DNA from 3 places in the Methylibium sp. genome. Region 2 is predicted to be linked to each of the others. Evidence: predicted binding sites of a transcription regulator. Region 2 holds the regulator's gene; each other region holds the start of a gene.
What was found. The regulator FNR, encoded in region 2, switches genes on or off when oxygen is low (the NO sensors DNR and NnrR bind a similar motif). The targets are predictions, from matches to a motif close to TTGATNNNNATCAA.

Region 1 (7,374 bases), 1.6 Mb from region 2:
GCGTGGCGAGCTGCTCGTCCCGGGCCGCGTCGGCCCGCTGCAGGGTCGACAGGGCGGCCGGGTGGCCGGCGAGCACCTGCAGGTTGCGCGAGATCTCCTCGCGCGTGAGCGTGATGCGCCGCGCCAGCACCTGGGTCGAGGTCAGCAGCTTGTTCTTGGCCGACTCCACCAGCAAGTCGCGGCTGGCCGCGTAGGCATAGAAGCCCGTCAGCCCCGCCGCCAGGGCGCCGACCAGCGCCAGCAGCAGGGCCAGCTTGGCGGCGATGCCCAGTCTCATGGCGCCAGCACCTTGCTGGCGCGATCGCCCGACATGATCCGGCCCCACAACAGGTTGCGGCGTTCCTCGCTTTCGACGGGCTCCAGCCAGGTCAGGTTGGCGCCGGCCTGGTAGTCGGTGGAGGCCGATGTCGTGTTGGCCAGCCCCTGCCGGGTCACGAGCACCTGACCGGGCTCGCTTTCGAGCAGGTAGTCGATCCAGGCGGTGGCCAGCGCCGGATCCCTGGCACCGCGCGTGATCGCCCAGCAGTCCAGCCAGGCCAGCGCCCCTTCCCTGGGAATGGCATAGCCGGCATCGATGCCGGCCGCCTTGATCGCCTGCAGTTGCTGGGTGCCGTAGTTGGCAAACAGCAGCGCCGCGTGGCGGCGCTTGAACAGGGCCACCGATTCGTCCGGCTGGGTGTAGAAGCCGGCCGCGTTGCGTCGCAGGGCGATCAGCCGGTCCACGGCCCGCGGCCAGCTCTCGTCGTCCAGCCTGAAGGGCGATTTCAGGCCCAGCAGCTGTGCCGCCAGCGAGAAGTTGTGCGTGCCGCCGTTGTAGGCGACCACCTTGCCGCGGTAGCGCTCGTCCCACAGGGCGGCGATGGAGTCGGGCGCGCGGCCGACCTGCTGGCGGTCGTAGATCAGGCCCATCTCGGCATAGGTGTAGGGAATGGCATAGGCCGTTCCGCCGTGCACCAGGCCGGGGATGGCCGCCAGGTCGCGAAAGCGCGGCAGTTGCCGGGCGAGGTGGGGCATCGAGGGCGTCGCGATCCCGACCACCAGCCCCTGCCGGATGTAGCGTTGCAGCTCGGCGGTGTTGACCGCGAAGACATCGAAGTCCTGCGCGCCGTTCCGGCTGATCTTCTGCCACAGGTCGACGTCGGAGTCGACGATGGTGACCTCGGCCCTGCTGCGGGTTCGTTGCTCGAAGGTCTTGACGATGTCCGGGTCGGCATAGCCCGGCCAGGCCAGCACGCGCAGTGCTTGCGCGGCGCGGGCCGTCGCCGGCGCGATCGCTGAAAGCGCCAGGCAAAACTGTCGGCGGTTGAGGTGTGCTCGGTTCATGCGTGGGTCAGGCCCGTGGGCGTGTCGATCCCGGTCCGCGGCGAGCCCGACGGCAGGCACGCCACCGCGCCAGCGTACGCCTGTGCGCAAAGCGGTCGCGCCTCGCAGGGGCACTGCGCGCGCCACCCCGGCTGGCGGTGGCATCCCGAGGGCCGGTGCGGCCCGATCGTTGTCGATCTGCCGCGGGCGGCAGCCTACGGCCCGAAGCCCGGGCCGCGCCGGCGGTGCCAGGGCGACAGCGTCCGCGCCGCGTCGCGGGCCTCGGTCAACTGGCGCGTGAGCGCCGACCTGATCAGGCCGCTGAACGGCGGCACGCGCCCGGCCAGCGCCAGCACGGTGCGGCGGACCAGCTTGGGCAGTGCGCGCTCGTCGGTGAACAAGGACACGAGCGCGTTGGTGCCCAGGTACATCGGCAGCGTGGCCCGGCGGTGTTCGTGCTCGAAGGCCTGCAGCGTGGACAGCGCACCGATGTCGCGCCCGGCCGAGTGCGCCGCCGCCAGCTCCCGCGCCAACACCTCCACGCCGTAGAGCCCGAAGTTCCAGCCGTGCGCCGTGACCGGGTGCATGCCGACCGCGGCGTCGCCGATCAGCGCGAAGCGCGGTGCGGCGAAGCGATGCGCATAGACGCCGACCAGCGGATAGTGGTGGCGCGCGCCGACCGCGCGCATCGCGCCCAGCCGCCCGCCCGACTGCAGCTCGATGCGGGCCGCGAACTCCTCGTCCGGCAAGGCCAGCCACTGCGCTGCGAGGTCGCTGCTCACCGTCACGATGGCCGATGCCTGGCGCTCGTTCAACGGCAGCAGCGCCAGCGAGTTGCCGTAGCGGAAGCACTCCCATGCGATGCCGTCGTGGGGCTGCTCATGGGCCACGCGGCCGACGATCATGCTGCGACCGAAATCGTGCACCGACGCGCCGATGCCGGCCATGCGCCGCGTCTGCGACAGGCGGCTGTCGGCGGCGACGACCAGCGGGGCGCTCAGGCGCCGGCCGTCGGCGAGCGTGACCCGGGCGCGGTCGGGGCCCAGCGCCAGCGCAGCGACGCGGGCCTCGCAGGCCAGTTGCACGCCGGGGCGGCTGCGCGCCGCGGCCAGCGCCGCGCTGCGGATCCGGTGGTTGGGCACCAGCCAGCCCAGCGGCGATGGCGGGCCCCCGTCCTCCTGCACGGCGAAGCGCAGCAACGAAGGGCTGTTGCCGTCGAGCACGCGGGCTTCGCACAGCGGCGCGACCTCGGCCGGCGACAGGTGCTGCCACAGGCCCAGCGCCTGCATCACGCGCCGGCCACGCTGCGTCAGCGCGATCTCGCGGCCGTCGGGTGCCGGGGCCTCGAGCGCGGCGAGGGAGCCCTGTTCGAGCAGCTGCACCGACAGGCCGGCGTCGGCCACCGCGCAGGCCAGCGCCAGGCCGGCCGGGCCGGCGCCGATGATGAGCACGTCCGCATCGGCGCCCCGGGAGGAGTCAGGCAGAACCACCAGCGGATGGTGCCCTGCCGCGGGGGCCGGCCCTTGACGCAAGTCAAGCGTCCTGCGCCCGTTGCTGCCTAGAGATCGGGCGCCACGACCTGTGGGCCTTGCCGGCGCACTTTCTGCATGCCGAGGGCAACTGCGTGTCCGGCCGGGCGGCTGGCCTTCGATGCCCAGGCTCCGCCTCCGATTGACCCTGGTCAAACGTCGCCCCCGCCATCTGCCTAGCATGGCCCGATCCACAACCCGAACGCCGCGGCGGCCAGCGCTGCGTTCCAACGGCAAGGAATGCACCATGGACCCGACAGCCACACCCCCCGAGCTCGCCGCCCGCGAACGCCTCGCCCACGGGCTGCAGCAAATGGTCGACGAGGCCAGCCACCTGCTCAAGGACGCGCAGCGCGCCGGCGGCGACCAGCTCAACGCGACGCGCGACAAGTTCGAGACGCAACTGCGCCGCGCCCGGGCCGAGCTGGGCCGGCTCGAGGACGAGGCGATGTACAAGGCTAGGCGCGCCGCGCGCAACACCGACCACGCGGTGCACGAACATCCCTACGCCGCGATGGCGGTCGCCGCCGGGGTGGGGCTGCTGGTCGGCATGCTGATCGCGCGCCGCTGAGCGCGCGGGGTCTCGCTGCCGCCCCTCAGCGTCGGGCGGGCACGCCGGCCGGCAGCACGACCACGCGGCGCAGCTTGCCGCTGGCGCGCTGGTGCAGGGGGGCCGCGCGGCCGAGCGAAATCTGCGTTCCGGTGACGCCGTGGTGCGCGAGGAACGCCGCCAGCGCGCGCCGCGAACTCTCGAAGGCGGTCCGCGCATCGGTCACCGCCGCCTCGAAGCGCAGTTCGATCGAGCCGTCCGCTGCGCACAGCACCTGGAACTGGGTGACGTGCGCGCCCTCCTCGATGGCGGTTTCCAGCGCCAGCGGCAGGATCGTGACCGGACGGCGCCGCGCGTCCCGCAGCCGCAGCGTGTCGTCGGCACGGCCCTGCACCTCGATCAGCGGGAAGGCGCTGCCGCAGTCGCAGCGCCCGGCCAGCCGGCGCACGCGGTCGCCCAGCTGGTAGCGCAGCAGCGGCTGCGTGTGGTTGGCCAGGTTGGTGAGCAGCGTGGTGTGCGACATGCAGCCCGCCGGGACCGGCTGCAGGCGCTCGTCGACCGGCTCCAGGACCACCCAGTCGTCGTTCAGGTGCAGGTGGCCGTGCGCGCACTCCCAGGCGATCGTGAAGAACTCGGAAGCACCGTAGTTGTTGCGCACACTGCAGCCGAAGGCCTCGCGGACCAGCTCGCGCTGCTCGTCCGACAGCTGCTCGCCGCCCATCCACACCTCCTTCAGCGTCAGCTGCAGCGCGCCGTCCTGCTGCATCCGCGCCAGCGCCGCGGCGCAGCTCGGGTAGGTGATCAGCACCGTGGGCTGCAGCGCCTGCAGGTCGCAGGCCACGTCGCGCAGCGGGTCGAGCACCGAGAACACGCGGATCTGCGGCGCCAGTGCGGCAGGCACCAGGCGCCGCAGGCGCTCCATGCTCACCAGGCCGGCGAAATGGCCGCCGGTCGCGCCGACGAAGGCGAAGCGCTGGCGCGCGCCCCAGCTGCCGAGCGACGGCTGCGCCGGGCTGGCACCGCGCAGGCGCAGCGCGTCGATCGCGTCGTAGGCGGCCAGGCTCCGCGCGTCCTGCACGAACAGCCCCGGCTCGCCGCTGGTGCCGGAGCTGGTCCACAGCAGGTAGTCGCCGAGCCAGGCGTCGGCAATGCGGCCCGGGTCGGCCACGAAGGCCTTCGCGGCGGCGTGGGTGATGCGCCGGTCGGTGGCCCAGTCGTCGAAGTGCTGCATCAGCTCGGCCTTGCACACCGGCTCGAAGTCGGCGAGCTGCCGGGCGTGCGGCTGACGCCCACGGTAGAACGGCGAGTCGCGCAGCGCGGTGTCGATCAGGCTTTGCAGTCGCTGCTCGCGCAGCCGCCGGCCGGCGCCCGCCGGGTCCAGCCCCGCGCACCAGGTCTCGCTCCAGGCCCGCATCCACTGCCAGGCGTTGAAGGGGGGTGGGGGGTGCGTGGTCATGCGGGGGTGGTGCCTGGGTGAGAGCGGGAAGCGCTTCGGCGCCGGGCGGCGCGAGGCACGAGCATGCGCCCGAGGCGGCAGCGCTGGCAAGGAGGGACGCGCCGGCCCGTTGCTGCACGGCGCCGGCCGCCTGGGGCCCGGTTGATCCACGTCAAGCCATGCCCGCCGATCGGGACTAGCGTTGAAGCCTCGCATGAGGAGCAAGACGATGAGCGACCTGAAGTCGATCCTGGTTCATCTGGACGATTCGAGCGGCAGCGCGCGGCGCTTGCAAGCGGCGCAGCGCCTGGCCGCGGCCCACGCGGCGCAGATCGACACGCTGTACGCGGTGATGCCGTCGATGCTGCAGAACCCCTATGCCTTCACCATCGAAGCGGGCGCAGCCTCGCTGCTGATCGAGGCCGAGAACGAGCAGCGCGAGCGCGCCCGTGCGGCCTTCGAGCAGGAGCGCCGCGCCGCGGGCGGCATGCCGGGCGTGAAATGGAGCGAGACGCGCGGCGAGCCCGTCAGTGCCTTCGTGCGCCGTGCCTGGGGGGCCGACCTGCTGGTGCTGGGCCAGCACGACCCCGACCACACGGTCTATGCCGGCGTGCCGCCGGACTTCACCGCGTCGGTGCTGATCGACAGCGGCAAGCCCGCCCTGGTGCTGCCCTATGTCGACACCGGCCCGACGCTCGGCGATACCGTGATCGTGGCGTGGAAGTCCACGCGCGAGTCGGCGCGCGCCGTCACCGCGGCGCTGCCGCTGCTGCAGCGGGCGCTGAGCGTGCACGTGATGGCCTGGGACGAAACGCCGGACGCCGACCAGCGCACGCCGCTGGAGATCGAGTCCTTCCTGCAGCGCCACGACGTCACGGCCACGGTGCACCGCGACGCGCCGCCGACCGGTGGGCTGGGCGAGCTGCTGCTGTCGCAGGCGGCCGACCTGCTGGCCGACCTGCTGGTGATGGGCTGCTACGGCCACGGTCGTGCGCGCGAATGGGTGCTGGGCGGCGTAACGCGCACCGTGCTGCGCTCGATGACGCTGCCGGTGCTGATGGCCCACTGACCGCAGGCGCCTCGCAAGCCGCCGGCCCGCCCTTCAATTCGATGCGTTCGAATGCAATGCCGCATGAGCGGCGCGCGCCCGCTCCAGCAGCAGCTCGCGTTCGCGCACATTGCGCGTCAGCGCTGCGGCGCGCTCGAACTCCGTGCGCGCTTCGTCATGGCGGCCCAGCTTGGCCAGCAGGTCGCCGCGCACGCTCGGCAGCCAGTGGTAGCCGGCCAGCGCCGGACTCGATGCCACGGCGTCGACGACCTCCAGCCCGGCCGCGGGCCCGAAGGCCATGCCGACCGCCACCGCGCGGTTGAGCTCGATCACCGGCGACGGCGCCACCTGCGCCAGCGCGTCGTAGAGCGCGACGATCAGCGCCCAGTCGGTGTCGGCAGCGCGCGCGGCGCGCGCATGACAGGCGGCCAGTGCGGCCTGCAGCGCATAGGGACCGCGCATGCCGCCCAGCGCCGTGGCACGCGCCAGCGCGGCGAGGCCGCGGCGGATCAGCAGCGGGTCCCAGCGCGAGCGGTCCTGGTCGAGCAGCAGCACCGGCCGGCCCTGCGCGTCGACGCGGGCATGGGTGCGCGAGGCCTGGATCTCCATCAGCGCCACCAGGCCATGCACCTCGGGCTCGTCGGGCGCCAGCCCGGCCAGCACGCGGCCCAGGCGCAGCGCCTCCTCGCACAGCGCCGGGCGCATCCAGTCGTCGCCGGCGGTGGCCGAATAACCCTCGTTGAAGACGAGGTAGACGACCTCCAGCACCGAGGCCAGGCGCGGCGCGCGCTCCTGGGCCTGCGGCACCTCGAAGGGCACGCGGGCCGCGCTCAGCGTGCGCTTGGCGCGCACGATGCGCTGCGCGATCGTGGCTTCCGGTGTGAGGAAGGCGCGCGCGATCTCGGGCGTGCTCAAGCCGCCCAGCAGTTTCAGCGTGAGCGCCACGCGTGCCTCGGTGCTGAGCACCGGGTGGCAAGCGGTGAAGATCAGCCGCAGCAGGTCGTCGCCGATGTCGTCCTGGCGCGCCGCGTCGAGCGCATCGACGAAGTCCGGCACCACGCCGGCCTGCAGCGCATCGAGGTCGTGGCCCAGCTCCTCGTGCTTGCGCGCATGCAGCGCGTCCTGGCGCAGCCGGTCGAGCGCGCGGTGCTTGGCGGTGGTCATCAGCCAGGCACCGGGCTTGTCGGGCAGGCCGTCGGTGGGCCAGTGTTCGAGCGCGGCGACCAACGCGTCCTGCGCCAGCTCCTCGGCCAGGCCGACGTCGCGCACCATGCGCGCGACCGCGCCGATGATCTTGGCCGATTCGATGCGCCAGACGGCGTCGATCGCGCGGTGCGTGTCGGTCGTCGCCACCGGTCGCCGCCGCTCAAGCCGCGCTCGCGGGATGCTCAGCGCGCCTCGGCCGCGGCCTTCAGGTTCACGAGGCCGGCCTCGAAGTCGCGGCCGACCATGCGGTCCATGCTGAAGAACACGCCCATCAGCTTCGACACGAAGGTGGCGGGGCCGTGCA
Region 2 (7,374 bases):
ATCGTGCTGGCAGCGCTCACGCTGCCGCTGGGCTTCACGAGCGGCAAGGAGTACGCCGAACTCGAGTGGCCGATCGACATCCTGATCACGCTGGTCTGGGTGGCCTATGCGATCGTGTTCTTCGGCACCATCGGCATCCGCAAAGTGCGCCACATCTACGTGGCCAACTGGTTCTTCGGCGCCTTCATCCTGACGGTGGCGCTGCTGCACCTGGTCAACAGCGCCGCGCTGCCGGTGAGCCTGACCAAGAGCTACTCGGCCTACGCCGGTGTGCAGGACGCGATGGTGCAGTGGTGGTACGGCCACAACGCGGTCGGTTTCTTCCTGACCGCGGGCTTCCTGGGAATGATGTACTACTACATCCCCAAGCAGGCCGAGCGCCCGGTCTACAGCTACCGGCTGTCGATCGTTCACTTCTGGGCGCTGATCTTCACCTACATGTGGGCGGGGCCGCACCACCTGCACTACACCGCGCTGCCTGACTGGGCGCAGAGCGTCGGCATGGTGTTCTCGCTGGTGCTGCTGGCGCCGAGCTGGGGCGGGATGATCAACGGGATCATGACGCTCAGCGGCGCCTGGCACAAGCTGCGCGACGACCCGATCCTGAAGTTCCTGATCGTCTCGCTGTCCTTCTACGGCATGTCGACCTTCGAGGGTCCGATGATGTCGATCAAGACGGTGAACGCGCTGTCCCACTACACCGACTGGACCATCGGCCACGTGCACAGCGGTGCGCTCGGCTGGGTCGGCTTCATCTCGATGGGCTCGCTGTACTACCTGATCCCGCGCATGTTCGGCCGCAAGGAGATGTTCAGCGTGCGTGCGATCGAGCTGCACTTCTGGATCGCGACCATCGGCGTCGTGCTCTACATCGCCGCGATGTGGATCGCCGGCGTGATGCAGGGGCTGATGTGGCGTTCGGTGAACCCCGACGGCACGCTGGTCTACAGCTTCGTCGAGGGCGTGAAGGCGACCTTCCCGTTCTACGTGGTGCGCCTGCTGGGCGGGCTGCTGTACCTGGGCGGCATGCTGCTGATGGCGTGGAACGTCGTGATGACCGTGAAGGTGGGCAGCCGTGAGCGCGTGCCCGTGCCAACCTCGCTCGCAAGAGCCTGAGTCACCCGTCAAGGACCTGATGACATGAGCAACGAACACAATACGGCGCCGGCCAGCGGCCACGCGCGCATCGAGACGTCGAACTGGCTGATGATCGTGCTGATCCTGGTGGTGGTGGCGATCGGCGGTCTGGTCGAGATCGTGCCACTGTTCTTCCAGCGCAGCACCACCGAGCCGGTGGCCGGCCTCAAGCCCTACACCGCGCTGCAGCTCGCCGGCCGCGACGTCTACGTGCGTGAGGGCTGCTACAACTGCCACTCGCAGATGATCCGGCCGTTCCGTGCCGAGACGCTGCGCTATGGCCACTACTCGGTGGCCGGCGAGTTCGTCTACGACCGGCCGTTCCAGTGGGGCAGCAAACGCACGGGCCCCGACCTGCAGCGCGTGGGCGGTCGCTACAGCGACGAGTGGCACCGCATCCACCTGAACAACCCGCGCGACCTGGTGCCGGAGTCGAACATGCCGGCCTACACGTGGCTCGCGACGGCGCCGGTCGACGCCGCGATCATGCCCACCAAGCTCAAGGTCCTGCGGCAGCTCGGTGCGCCCTACAGCGACGCCGAGGTCGCGCAGGCGGCCGACGACGTCAAGGGCAAGACCGAACTCGATGCCCTGGTGGCCTATCTGCAGGTGCTCGGCACCGCGGTGAAGTGAGGAGCGTGAGATGAACCTGAATGAACTGCGGGCGGCGGTGACGCTGCTGTCCTTCCTTGTCTTCATCGGCATCGTGGCCTGGACGATGGCGCGGCGCCGCCGCGAGGCCTTCGACGAGGCGGCGCAGCTGCCGTTCGCGGCCGGCGACGAGCCCAACCGGCTGGAGGGCCGCCATGAGTGATTTCGTCACGAGCGGCTGGCCGCTCTTCATCGGCATCGTCACGGTCGTGGGCCTGGCGGCCTGCCTGATACTGCTGTTCATCGCCAGCCGGCGCAAGGTGATGGCGGGCGACAACACGACCGGCCACGTGTGGGACGGAGACCTGCGCGAGTTGAACAACCCGCTGCCACTGTGGTGGGTGGGGCTGTTCGTGCTGACCGTGCTGTTCGGTGCGCTCTATCTGGTGCTCTATCCCGGGCTGGGCTCCAATCCGGGCCAGTTCGACTGGACCTCGCGCTCGCAGTACCAGGCGGAGATGGAGCGTGGCCGTGCCGAGGCCGAACCCCTCTACACCCGCTTCGCCGCCATGCCGGCGGCCGAACTGGCGCGCGACCCGCAGGCGCATGCCCTGGGCGAGCGGCTCTTCATCAACAACTGCGCCCAGTGCCACGGCTCCGACGCGCACGGCAGCAAGGGCTTCCCGAACCTGACCGACAACGACTGGCTGCACGGCGGTGCGCCCGAGCAGATCGCGCAGACCATCGCACAGGGGCGCCAGGGCATGATGCCGCCGATGGCCGCGGCGGTCGGCAGCGCCGAGGACGTGCGCAACGTCGCCAACTACGTGCTGAGCCTGTCCGGCAGCCCGCACGACAGCATCGCTGCACAACTGGGGCGCGAGAAGTTCGGTGCCTGCGCGGCCTGCCACGGTCCGGGCGGCAAGGGCAATCAGGCCCTGGGCGCACCCAACCTGAGCGACAAGATCTGGCTGCACGGCTGGGGCGAGGACGCGGTGATGAAGATGGTCAACGAAGGCAAGACCAACGTGATGCCGGCGCATGCCGGGCGGCTGAGCGAGGCGCAGATCCAGGTGCTGGCCGCTTACGTCTGGGGGCTGTCGAACACCGGCGGCGCCGCGGTCGCGGCGAAGCAGTGAACTGCCGGAGCGCGACCCCGAGCCGCTGATGAATCGTCCTGCCTCACGCGTCATCCCCATCGCTGCCGCGCCCGACGACACGGGCGAGATGGTGTCGCTGTACGCGAAGCAGGCGACGATCCATGCGCGCGCGGTGCACGGCTGGTTCGCCGCCTGGCGCTGGGCGCTGGTGTGGCTCACGCAACTGGTGTTCTACGGCCTGCCGTGGCTGCCGTGGAACGGCCGCCCGGCGGTGCTGTTCGACCTGGGGGCGCGGCGCTTCTACATCTTCGACCTGGTGCTCTATCCGCAGGACTTCATCTACCTCACCGGCCTGCTGATCCTGTCGGCCTACGGCCTGTTCCTGTTCACCGCCGTGGCCGGTCGTCTGTGGTGCGGCTACGCCTGCCCGCAGACGGTCTACACCGAGATCTTCATGTGGGTCGAGCACCATATCGAAGGCGACCGGCAGGCGCGCCTGAAGCTCGACGCCACGCCCTGGGGCGCCGCGAAGCTGGCCCGCAAATCGGCCAAGCATGCGGTGTGGCTGGCGATCGGGCTGTGGACCGGCTTCACCTTCGTCGGCTACTTCACGCCGATCCGCGAGCTGGGCGGCGAGGCCCTGAGCCTGTTCGGTCTCGCCGGCCCGGGTGCCGCCGGGCCGGGCCCCTGGGAGTGGTTCTGGGTGCTGTTCTACGGCTTTGCGACCTACGGCAATGCCGGCTTCATGCGCGAGCAGGTCTGCAAGTACATGTGCCCCTATGCGCGCTTCCAGAGCGCGATGTTCGACCACGACACGCTGATCATCAGCTACGACACCGCGCGCGGCGAGCCGCGCGGCTCGCGCCCGCGCAGCCTGGCGCACGACGCGCTGGCGGCCCAGGGCAAGGGCGACTGCATCGACTGCACGCTGTGCGTGCAGGTCTGCCCGACCGGCATCGACATCCGCCAGGGGCTGCAGTACGAGTGCATCGGCTGCGCCGCCTGCATCGACGTCTGCGACGGCGTGATGGACAAGATGGACTATCCGCGCGGCCTGATCCGCTACGCGACGCAGAACGGCCTGGCCGCCGGCCGCAGCACGCTGGACTGGCGCCGGGTGTTCCGTCCGCGGGTGCTCGTGTACAGCGTGATCCTGCTGCTGGTCTCGGGCGGTTTCGTTGCCAGCCTGGCACTGCGCAGCCCGGTGCGGGTCGACGTGGTGCGCGACCGTGGCACGCTGGCGCGGCTGGTCGACGAAGGGCGCATCGAGAACGTCTACCGTCTGCAGGTGATGAACGCGACCGAATCCGCGCAGCGCTACCGCGTGGCCGTGAGCGGCATCGCCGGTGCCCAAGCGCAGGTGCGCGGCGAGGTGCTGCTGGCGCCGGCCGAGTCGCGCTGGGTGCCGGTGGCCGTGCAGATCCCGCCGCAGACGGCCGCGGCGCTGGGGCCGGGCGCGCACCCCTTGCGTTTCGAGCTCACACGCGAGGTCGACGGCAGTCAGCCGGCGTTCAGCGTGGTCGAGAAGTCCACTTTCGTCGTGCCGCGCTGAGTGCGGTACGCTGCTCACCAGGAGAGTCTCCATGGCACAGACGAACGCAAAGATCCTGGCGCCCTCCCCGGCAGCGCAGCTGCCGTGGTGGCGCGAGCCCATGCTCTGGCTGGTGCTCGGCGGGCCGCTCGTGGTGGTGGTGGCCGCCATCGCCACCGCCGTGATTGCCGTGCGCGGCAGCGACCCGGTGCTCAGCCGCGCGAGCGAGTCCCTCGACAGCAGCACGCCTGCGGTGCAGGCACGCAACCACGCGGCCACGCCCAGGGCGCCGCACTAGGGCCGGCCGGGACACGCCATGAGGCAACGCACGTTGTGGATCGCCTGGCCCTCGTTCATGATGGCTGGCGTGCTCGAGATGCTGGTGTTCAGCGCCGCCGATCCCGCCGACTTGAGCGGCTGGGTCGGCAGTGCGTTGCAGAGCGTGTCACCGGCGGGTGTGTACACGCTGGCCTTCTTCAGCTTCTGGATCGTGTGCGCGCTCACGTCGATGCTGACGCTGCTGCTGGCGACGCCGGAGCCCGAGGGAACCGAGCCGCGCCGCTGGCCCTGAGTGAGCGGGGGCCTCCGCGCTCGGGGGCTCAGCAGGGGCCGTTGACGAGCCGGCGCAAGCCGGCTTCGTCGAGCACGCGGATGTCGCGTTGCTTCACTTCGAGCAGCCCCTCGTCCTGGAACTTCGAGAAGGTGCGGCTCACCGTCTCGAGCTTGAGGCCGAGGTAGCTGCCGATCTCCTCGCGCGTCATGCGCAGCACCAGCGACGAGGCCGAGAAGCCGCGCGCCTGCAGCCGCTGCGTCAGATTGAGCAGGAAGGCGGCGAGCCGCTCCTCGGCGCGCATGCTGCCGAGCAGCAGCATCACGCCGTGGTCGCGCACGATCTCGCGGCTCATGATCTTGTGGAACTGGTGCTGCAGCGGTGTCGACTCGCGCGAGAGCGTCTCGAGCTGCGTGTAGGGGATCTGGCAGACCTGCGAGTCCTCGAGCGCCACGGCGTCGCAGGCATGGCGGTCGGTGCTGATGCCGTCCAACCCGAGCAGCTCGCCCGCCATCTGGAAGCCGGTGACCTGGTCGCGTCCGTCGTCGGCCGAGACGCGGGTCTTGAAGAAGCCGGTGCGTACCGCGTAGAGCGACTCGAAGCGATCACCGGCGTGGAACAGCGCGTCGCCGCGCTTGACGGCACGGCGGCCACCCACCAGTTCGTCGATCCGGTCGAGGTCCGCATCCGACAGGCCGACCGGCAGGCACAACTCGCGCAGGTTGCAGCTCGAGCAGGCAACCTTGAGCGCTTCGATGCGGATGGGTTGTTCCATGCGGACCATTATGGGTGCGCGCTCGGCGTGAGCTCCGCAAGGCGCGTCAGCGGGTGTGTCCGGGGCAAGTTGCATGATCGGCCTCAAGATGAGTGCAGATTGTCCGGGCCCGTCGACCCCGGGGCTTGATGCAGATCAAGTGCAGGGCGCTGGGCGCTGGGCACAGTCTGGGCATGTCCAGCACTCCCACGACCGCCAAGCCGGCGCCCGCCGCACCGACCGAGGAGCTTCTGAGCCGACTGGACGCGGGCGGGCCGCGCTACACCTCCTATCCCACGGCGGACCGCTTCGTCGAGGCCTTCGGTCCCGCCCAGTACCGGCAGGCGTTGGGGCAGCGCCGCAGCGGCCCGCAGTCGGCCGGTGCGGTGGGCGGCAGTTCACCGCTGTCGCTGTACGTGCACGTTCCGTTCTGCGAATCGGTCTGCTACTACTGCGCCTGCAACAAGGTGATCACGCGCCAGCACCGGCATGGCGCGGAGTACCTGGAGTCGCTCGGACAGGAGATCGCGCTGCACGTGGGCGCGCTCGGCCCGGGGCAGCGCGTGAGCCAGCTGCACCTCGGCGGCGGCACGCCGACTTTCCTCAGCGACGGCGAACTCACGCAACTGATGTCGCTGCTGCGCGCGGCCTTCGACGTGCAGACGCAGGCCGAATGTTCGATCGAGGTCGACCCCCGCACCGTCGATGCCGGGCGGCTGGCGCACCTGAAACACCTCGGCTTCAACCGCCTGAGCTTTGGCGTGCAGGACTTCGATCCTGCCGTGCAGCAGGCGGTGCACCGCATCCAGCCGCAGGAGCAGGTCTCGGCACTGATGGCCAGTGCCCGCGCGCTGGGCTTCGATTCGATCAACATCGACCTGATCCACGGTCTGCCGAAGCAGACGCCGGCTTCGCTGGCACGCACGGTGGAGCAAGTGGCCCGGCTGCGGCCGGACCGCGTGGCGCTCTACGGCTACGCGCACCTGCCGCAGCGCTTCAAGCCGCAGCGGCGCATCCATGCGCAGGACCTGCCCGGCACGGCGCAGCGTGTCACGATGCTGTCGAACGCGATCGCCGGCTTCCTGGAGCACGGCTACGACTACATCGGCATGGACCACTTCGCGCTGCCGACCGATGCGCTGGCGACGGCCAAGCGCCAGGGGCGGCTGCACCGCAACTTCCAGGGCTACAGCACCCAGCCCGACTGCGATCTGATCGGCCTGGGCGTGTCGGCGATCGGTCGCGTCGGTGCGACCTACAGCCAGAACGCCAAGTCGCTGCCGGAGTACCAGGACGCCTTGCGCGCCGGCGAACTGCCGGTGGTGCGCGGCCTCGTGCTGACGCGCGACGACGTGGTGCGCCGCTCGGTGATCATGGCGCTGATGTGCCAGGGCCGGGTGGTGTTCGAGTCGATCGAGCTGGCCCATCTGCTCGACTTCAGGCGCTACTTCGATGCCGAGCTGCAGCGGCTCGAGCCGCTGGTCGGGCAGGGCCTGGTCGAGATCGACGCCGACGCGATCCAGCTCACGCCGCTGGGCTGGTACTTCGTGCGTGCGGTGGCGATGGTGTTCGACCGCCACCTGCAGGCCGATCGCGACCGCGAGCGTTATTCGCGGTTGATCTGAGACAAGTGCGCGGGGTGCGGCAATGAGCCTCGCACTGATCACGACCGGCCTCGTGCTGGGTCTGGCCGGCAGTCCGCACTGCGTTG
Region 3 (7,374 bases), 1.1 Mb from region 2:
TATGAAGGGCGGGACGGGAGGGCGGCTTTCGGTCATGTCGTGGGTCCGGTTTCTCGCAGCGGCGGAGCGCCCCATCGCTTCGAGCAGACGCCGCGGATCCGGCTCTGCCGGTCCGCCAGCGTCGCCCCCTCGAGGGGGAGTGGCGCAGCCGCAACGGGGGTGGTCGTTCGATCAATAGGTCTTGTAAGGCAGGAACTTGCCGCTCATCGTGATGCTGACCCGGTCGCCGGCCGGGTTGGGCTCGCGCTGCAGGTTCATCTTGAAGTCGATCGCGCTCATGATGCCATCGCCGAACTCCTCGTGGATCAGCTCCTTGAAGGTCGTGCCGTACACGCTGACCAGCTCGTAGAAGCGGTAGATCAGCGGATCGGTCGGCACGCTGGTCGGCAGCGAGCCCTTGCAGGGCACCACCGTCAGCCACTGCTGCTCGGCGTTGCTGAGGCCGAAGATCTCGCCAACGATGCCGGCCTGCTCCTTCGTCAGCGTCATCTGACCGAGGCAGGCCGCCGTCGTCCATTCCTTGCTGAGGCCGACCCGGGCGGCGACATCGGACCATTTCAGGCCCTTGGCCACCTTGGTGGCGACGATCTTTTCGGTGACTTCGAGACGGCTCATGACGTGCTCCGGTGGGGTGGGACGAAGGGGCTTGGTTGAGCGAGCAAGTGCGCAGGCCAGCCAGCGAACGGTCGACGGTCAGACCACGCGCTGTAGCGGCGTGCGGGTCGGCGCGGCATCGCCAGTGGTAACCAGCGCGGCGGGTTCGGTGTCGGCCTCCGGCGAGGCGTCGACACCCGGATGCACCTCGGGGGGCAACGCCTGCGCCCGGCCATGTGCCAGGTCCTTCGAGCGCACCACCAGGAAGTCGACCAGGTGGTTGCGGATGCGGTAGTACTGCGGGTCGTGGTGCAGCGTGGCGCGCCGGCGGTCGCGCGGCATGGTGTTGCGCACGATCTCCGCCACGCGCGCCTGCGGGCCGTTGCTCATCAGCAGGACCTTGTCGGCCAGCAGGATGGCCTCGTCGACATCGTGCGTGATCATGAAGACGGTCTGGTGTGTCTCGGCGCAGATCTTCAGCAGTTCGTCCTGGATGCTGCCGCGCGTCAGCGCATCCAGCGCGCCGAAGGGTTCGTCGAGCAGCAGCATCTTGGGCTCGATCGCGAAGGCGCGCGCGATGCCCACGCGCTGCTTCATGCCGCCCGACAGCGCCGACGGCTTCTTGTCGATGGCATGCCCCAGGCCAACCATGGTCACGTACTTCTCGACCTGCGCATCGACCTGGGGCGCGCTCCAGCCGGGCCACTTGCTGCGCACCGCGAAGGCGATGTTGCGGCGCACGCTGAGCCAGGGCATCAGCGCATGGCCCTGGAACACCACGCCACGCTCGAGGCTGGGGCCGGCGACCTCGCGGCCGTCCATGAACACGTGGCCGGCGCCGGCCTGCTCCAGGCCAGCGAGCACGTTGAGGATGGTGGTCTTGCCGCAGCCGCTGTGGCCGATGATGCAGACGAACTCGCCCTTCGCGATGCCGAAATTCACGCCGTCGAACACCGGTTCGGTCGAGCCGGGATAGGTCTTGGCCAGGCCCTCGATCTTGAGGAAGGGCGTAGGCGAGTTCATGGGCATGGGCCAGTCTTTGGCGCCGGGCTTGCCGATACCGAGCCGGCAAGGGCGTGGGCAGGGCCGCTGTCGCTTCGCTGGCGTACCAGAGGCGCGCCATCGGCCCTGCCCACGCCCTTGCCAGACGCACCGTTGATTTCGACGGCCGCCGCCCCGAACCGATGCATGAAGGCCCGAGGGCGGTGGGCTGTGCGGGCGCCTCTGCGCCAGCGAGCAGCGCAGCGCAGCGGGGGGCAGTCCGCCGCTGTGCGGCGGACCGGCGAGAAGGCTCTATGCCGTACCGCGTCCAGCGGCGCGGCGGAGTCATCGCAGCCGCCCTCGCGGAGCGAGCAGCGCAGCAGACCTTCGCCGGCAGGCGAAGGTGGCGCAGTGAAGCCCGCGCAGCCCACCGCCCTCGGGCCTCGCACCGACGCAGCCGAATCAGTCCACATACGTCACCGCCTTCTGCGCCTGCGCGAACAGCAGGTCCAGCAGCATGCCGACCACGCCGATCACCAGGATCGCGAAGATCACGTTGGTGAGCGACAGGTTGTTCCACTCGTTCCACACGAAGTAGCCGATGCCGGTGCCGCCCACCAGCATCTCGGCGGCCACGATCACCAGCCAGGCGATGCCCATGCTGATGCGCATGCCCGTCAGGATGGTGGGCGCCGCGGCCGGGAGGATCACCTCGAAGGCACGGCGCAGGGCCGTGACTTCCAGCGTCTTGGCCACGTCGAGCCATTCGCGCCGCACGCCGGCCACGCCGAAGGCAGTGTTGATCAGCATCGGCCAGACCGAGCAGATGAAGATCACGAAGATGCCGCTGATCGACGAGTCCTTGATCGTGTAGAGCGCCAGCGGCATCCAGGCCAGCGGCGAGATCGGCTTGAGCACCTGGATGAAGGGATCGAGCGCACGATAGACCAGCGGGCTCATGCCGATCAGGAAGCCCAGCGGGATCGCGACCAGCGCCGCCAGCGCGAAGCCCAGCCCCACACGCCCCAGCGAATAGGCGAGCTGCAGGCCGATGCCCTTGTCGTTCGGGCCGTTGTCGTAGAACGGGCGCGACAGGTGCTCGATCACCTTGCTGCCCAGCTGGGCCGGCGTCGGGAAACCCGAGCGGCCGGCGGTCGAGCCGGCCTCGGCGCCCGGGTCCTTGCCGAGCAGGCGGGCGTACTCGATCTGCTCCGGCGTCATCGTCGCGGCCGGCGCCGCCGCGCTGCCCGCCGCCGGCCGCGTGGCGAGCTGCCACACGATCAACAGCAGCGCGAGGATCAGCGCCGACAGCAGGCCGGCGCGCAGGTTGAGCGAACGGGCTCCGTTCATGGCCGTCCGGTCCGCTCAGGTGCGCTTGATCGCGAAGCTGCCGATGTAGGGTTCGGGCTGTTCGGGGTCGAACACCTTGCCCATGATGGTGAACTTCGGGTACGCGCCGTCGGGCACCTTCTGGTCGAGCTGCTTCATCGTCTTCTTGGCGTCGGTCAGCAGGAACACCTTCTCGGCGATCTGCCTGTAGTTCACGTCGCCCTTCACGTAGCCCCAGCGCTTCATCTGCGTGAGCATCCACACCGCCATGCTCTGCCAGGGGATGGGGTCGAAGTCGGCGCGGTCGGGCACGTTCCTCACGTTGCCCAGGCCGTCGGCGAACTTGCCGGTCAGCACCTGCGTCACCACCGTCTCGGGCTGGTTCAGGTAGGCCTGCGGCGAGATCACCTTGGCGATCAGCTCGCGGTTCCCGGGCTTGCGCGCCATGGCCGCGGCGGTGAGCACCGCGCGGTACAGCGCCGCGAAGGTGTTGGGGTTCTGCTGGATGAACTCGGTGCTGGTGCCGAAGGCGCAGCAGGGGTGGCCGTTCCACAGCTCCTTGGTCAGCAGGTGCAGGAAGCCCACCTCCTCGAACACCGCGCGCTGGTTGAAGGGGTCTGGGCCGAGGTAGCCGTCGATGTTGCCGGCGCGCAGGTTGGCCACCATCTCGGGCGGCGGCACCACGCGGATCTGGATGTCGCGGTCCGGGTCCAGCCCGGCCTCGGCCACGTAGTAGCGCAACAGGAAGTTGTGCATCGAGTACTCGAACGGCACCGCGAGCTTGAAGCCCTTCCACTGCTTCGGGTCGCGCTTGTCCTTGTGCTTGTTCGCCAGCGTGATGGCCTGGCCGTTGGTGTTCTGGATCGTCGCCACGTTCATCGGCGTGGCGTTGGAGCCCACGCCCATGCTGATGGCCAGCGGCATCGGGCTCAGGAAGTGCGTGGCGTCGTACTCCTTGTTGAGCATCTTGTCGCGGATCAGCGCCCAGCCGGCCGTCTTGACCACCTGCACGTTGAGGCCCTGCTTCGAATAGAAGCCCAGCGGGTGAGCCATGATCAGCGGCGTGGCGCAGGTGATCGGGATGAAGCCGATCTTCAGGTCCTTCTTCTCCGGCGCGCCGGCCGCCTGGGCCAGGGCCTGCAGCGGCGCGATCGGCAGCACGCTGGCGATCGCCGCCATGGCCGTGCCCTTGCCCACCGCGCGCAGGAAGCGCCGGCGCACCGCGTCCTGCGGGAACAGCGCCTTCACCAGCGTGGCCTCGACGAAGGCATTCGAATAGGCCTCGAATTCGGCCGTCTCGCTGCGGCGGCGCAGCTCGGCGGTGGCGGCGTCGGCCGCGTGCTCGGCGGCAGACCCGTGGCGGCCACAGCTGCAACGCATCAGCAGCGGGCGGTCGGCGTCGTACGGGTCGAAATTGCGCTCGTTGCTCATCGGGCATCCCTTCGGCTTGGATCAGGATCGATGCTAGGGACGCGGCACGGCTCGCGCGATCGTGCGCGGCGGGGATGTTTTGTAGGGGTGGCACTACACGGCGGGTCCCGCCCCGTCGGGCACCGCAGCGGACCTACTGCAGGCGCAGTTCCAGGTAGGCCTGCTCGCGGAACACGGTCAGCGTCGTGCCGCTGACCGAGCGCCAGGCCAGCAGCGCCCGTGCGAGGTCGCCGCTGTGCCCGATGGGTCGGCCATTCATGCCGACGATGATGTCGCCCGCCTGCAGTCCGATGCGCTCGGCCAGCGAATCGATGCCGACCGCGCCGACCCGCGCCCCGGACGCATACGGTCGGCGTGCGTCCAGCGCCGTGAAGGGCGTCACGTCGTCGAACTCGGCGCCCAGCCGCGGCCGGGGCGCAGCGAGGCGGAGCGGCCATGCGGCGGCGGCTCGGGCAGCACGAGCGGCACGCGCAGCAGCGCGATGTCGGCCTCCTCGTCCTCGCCCACCAGCGTGGCGGCGACGACGCGCTGGTCGGGCAGCTTGACCGCGATGCGCTGGCTGCCGGCCACCGCGTGCGAGGCCGTGACGATCAGGCCGTCGGCACCGGAGATGATGAACCCGGCCCCGATGCGGTCGGCCACCCGCTCGTCGCCGACACGGCGCGGCGCCCCAGGCTTCGGCGCCTCGGCCGCCGAATAGGACATGCCCACGCCGAACACCCCCACCGCGGCCGACAGGCCGCGCTGCAGCGCCGGCGCAAAGCTCATCGGCAGCACACGTGGCTCCGGCGCGGCGGATCCTTGCTGCAGGCCCGCGCAGGCCGCGAGCAGCCCCGCGCCGGCCGCCATGACGCCGGTTCGCGCGAAACGCCGCCACCACGCAGCGCGTTTCATCGAACAGCGTGAGTCTGGGTCGGCCGCATGGCGGCATGCCTCCGGGAACCTGCCCGCGCGCCGTGCGCAGGGTCCGGATCACTCTAGGGCCTGTTCACGCTACCGGAGGGCACACGTGACCCATGAAACGAAGGCCATCAAGGCGCAAAGCGCAGCCGGGGTCGGGCCCCGGCGAGCCTTTGCAACGCCGAGGGCGTTTGTTTCATGGGTCACCCTTCGGGCCCGGGTTGCACAGGTCGCAGGGCGGCGTTGCTCAGTCGTTGCGTGCAACAGCACGCCGCCTCCTTCGCGCCTACCCCTGCGGCCTGTGCAACCCGGGCGTGTGCCCTCCGGTAGCGTGAACAGGCCCTAGCCAGACGACCCCCAACGCGGCTTGCGCTGCATCAAGGCCGCGGGCCCGCCGGCGCCGCGCCGCGCCGCGGCCTGTTTGATCCTGGACAAGCCTGTTCGCACCGGCGCCACCTAGACTGAATCGACCGCAGCGCTGCAGGCACAGGCATTCACCATGTTCAAGCACATCCTGGTTCCCGTCGACGGCGGCGCCCTGGCCGACCGCGCGATGCAGGCGAGCATCGACTTTGCGCTCCAGCTCGGCGCGTCGATCACTGCCTTCATCGCCGAGCCGCCGGTGCCGCCCGCGGGCTCGACCCGCAGCGCCGCGCACTACCTGCGGGATCTCGAAGCGCATGCGCGGGCCACGGCCGAGCACGCGAAGGGCGTGCTGTCGGCGTTCGAGCGGCGCGCCACCGACGCCGGCGTTCCCTTCGAGGGCTTCTTCGCCCAGGCCCACGAGATCGATGCGGCGATCGCCGATGTCGCCCGCCAGCGCGGCTGCGACCTGATCGTGATGGTGACGCACGGGCGCGGCCTGTTCGGCGAGTGGCTGTTCGGTTCGCAGACGCGGGGCGTGATGGTGCGCAGCGAGTTGCCCCTGTTGATGCTGCACTAGAAGTCGCCGGATGGTCCGGCGGCAATCCCTGATCCACCCCGAAGGCAACCCGCATGAACACCCGGCCCTACGCAGACATCCGCGACGACCTGCTCGCCCGCGAGGCGCGGTTGCGCGACGAGGTTCGCGCACACCGCGCGCAACTCGTCGAGCCCGGCGCCGCCACCGGCAACACCTTCATCGCCGGCAGCGAAGGCGCCGCCGCCGATGCGGAAGACGAACTCGAGATCACGCTGATCAGCCACTGGCAGCGCGAACTCGACGAAGTGAGCGCGGCGCTGCAGCGCCTGAATGTCGGCGGCTACGGCGACTGCGAACGCTGCGGCAAGCCGATCGGCCTGCCGCGGCTGCGTGCACTGCCCGAGGCGCGCCTGTGCCTGACCTGCCAGGAGCAGGCCGACCGGGCTCCCCACCGCAGCTGACCGACGCAACGGCCCTCAAGGCCGCAACAGCCACCACGCCGCAGCCCACGCGAGCGCGAGGCTGACCGCCAACGCCGCCCCGACGCGCAGCGCGTAGGCCCGCCCGCCGGCCACGGCCGCCACACCGCAACGCGTCAGCGTGTTCGCGCTGACGGCCAGCAGCACGCCGCGCAGCATCTGCTCGGTCGACAGCTCGCCGGCCGCGTGCAGTGAAGCGAGCGACGCCACCGGCGCGTGCGCGTCGAGCAGCGCGGCGAGCGCGACGCTCAGGCCGAGCCCGGCGTCTCCGTAGTGGCGCTGCGCATTGCCGACCCCCAGCGCGACGACACCCAGCGTCAGCGCCACCACGATCGCCTCGCGCGGCCGCAGCGCGCTGCGTGGCGGGCCCGCCGGCGCCGCAGCGAGCGCACCGCGCGAGCGCAGCGACAGCAGGCCGATGGCCAATGCGCCTGCCGCGCCGGCCAGCGCCACCGGGAACAGCGCGACGGCGGCAGGCGGCGACAGCACCGCGCTCATCACCAGCACCTGCAGCCAGGTGGCCACCGCCGAGAGCGCGGCGGCGCCGGCCAGCACCGCCGTCTGCGCCGGCTGCGCGCGCGAGCGGCTGCCGAACGATGCGACGGTCGCGGTGCTCGAGACGAATCCCGATACGAAGCCCGACACGAGCACGCCGCCGCGCACACCGAGCCAGCGCAGCGCCACCTGACCGCCGGCCTGCATGGCCATGATCAACAGCACCAGCGCAACGAGCGGCCTCAGACTGATGCCACCGAA

Region 1: ACQY9S_RS16580 (universal stress protein) is a predicted target of FNR. The motif match lies at 4,979-4,992, and genes of this name have one in related genera.
Region 3: ACQY9S_RS18745 (universal stress protein) is a predicted target of FNR. The motif match lies at 5,657-5,670, and genes of this name have one in related genera.

What each region holds. Positions count from the first base shown of each region.
Region 1 is NZ_OZ257250.1:3,522,193-3,529,566, forward strand. Features, by position in the region: gene ACQY9S_RS16555 (diguanylate cyclase domain-containing protein) at 1-277, opposite strand, end outside; gene ACQY9S_RS16560 (extracellular solute-binding protein) at 274-1,323, opposite strand; gene ubiM (5-demethoxyubiquinol-8 5-hydroxylase UbiM) at 1,518-2,792, opposite strand; gene ACQY9S_RS16570 (DUF883 family protein) at 3,079-3,402, shown strand; gene ACQY9S_RS16575 (phenylacetate--CoA ligase family protein) at 3,428-4,837, opposite strand; gene ACQY9S_RS16580 (universal stress protein) at 5,046-5,885, shown strand; gene ACQY9S_RS16585 (RNA polymerase sigma factor) at 5,919-7,217, opposite strand; gene ACQY9S_RS16590 (SRPBCC family protein) at 7,253-7,374, opposite strand, start outside.
Region 2 is NZ_OZ257250.1:587,599-594,972, forward strand. Features, by position in the region: gene ccoN (cytochrome-c oxidase, cbb3-type subunit I) at 1-1,116, shown strand, start outside; gene ccoO (cytochrome-c oxidase, cbb3-type subunit II) at 1,141-1,770, shown strand; gene ACQY9S_RS02740 (cbb3-type cytochrome oxidase subunit 3) at 1,781-1,951, shown strand; gene ccoP (cytochrome-c oxidase, cbb3-type subunit III) at 1,944-2,867, shown strand; gene ccoG (cytochrome c oxidase accessory protein CcoG) at 2,896-4,380, shown strand; gene ACQY9S_RS02755 (hypothetical protein) at 4,412-4,657, shown strand; gene ACQY9S_RS02760 (hypothetical protein) at 4,676-4,930, shown strand; gene fnr (fumarate/nitrate reduction transcriptional regulator Fnr) at 4,959-5,684, opposite strand; gene hemN (oxygen-independent coproporphyrinogen III oxidase) at 5,858-7,288, shown strand; gene ACQY9S_RS02775 (sulfite exporter TauE/SafE family protein) at 7,311-7,374, shown strand, end outside.
Region 3 is NZ_OZ257250.1:4,008,986-4,016,359, reverse strand. Features, by position in the region: gene ACQY9S_RS18780 (DUF1348 family protein) at 1-36, opposite strand, end outside; gene cynS (cyanase) at 172-615, opposite strand; gene ACQY9S_RS18770 (ABC transporter ATP-binding protein) at 694-1,623, opposite strand; gene ntrB (nitrate ABC transporter permease) at 2,038-2,925, opposite strand; gene ACQY9S_RS18760 (CmpA/NrtA family ABC transporter substrate-binding protein) at 2,941-4,335, opposite strand; gene ACQY9S_RS18755 (PDZ domain-containing protein) at 4,469-4,717, opposite strand; gene ACQY9S_RS18750 (trypsin-like peptidase domain-containing protein) at 4,714-5,229, opposite strand; gene ACQY9S_RS18745 (universal stress protein) at 5,735-6,178, shown strand; gene ACQY9S_RS18740 (TraR/DksA family transcriptional regulator) at 6,232-6,600, shown strand; gene ACQY9S_RS18735 (MgtC/SapB family protein) at 6,616-7,374, opposite strand, start outside.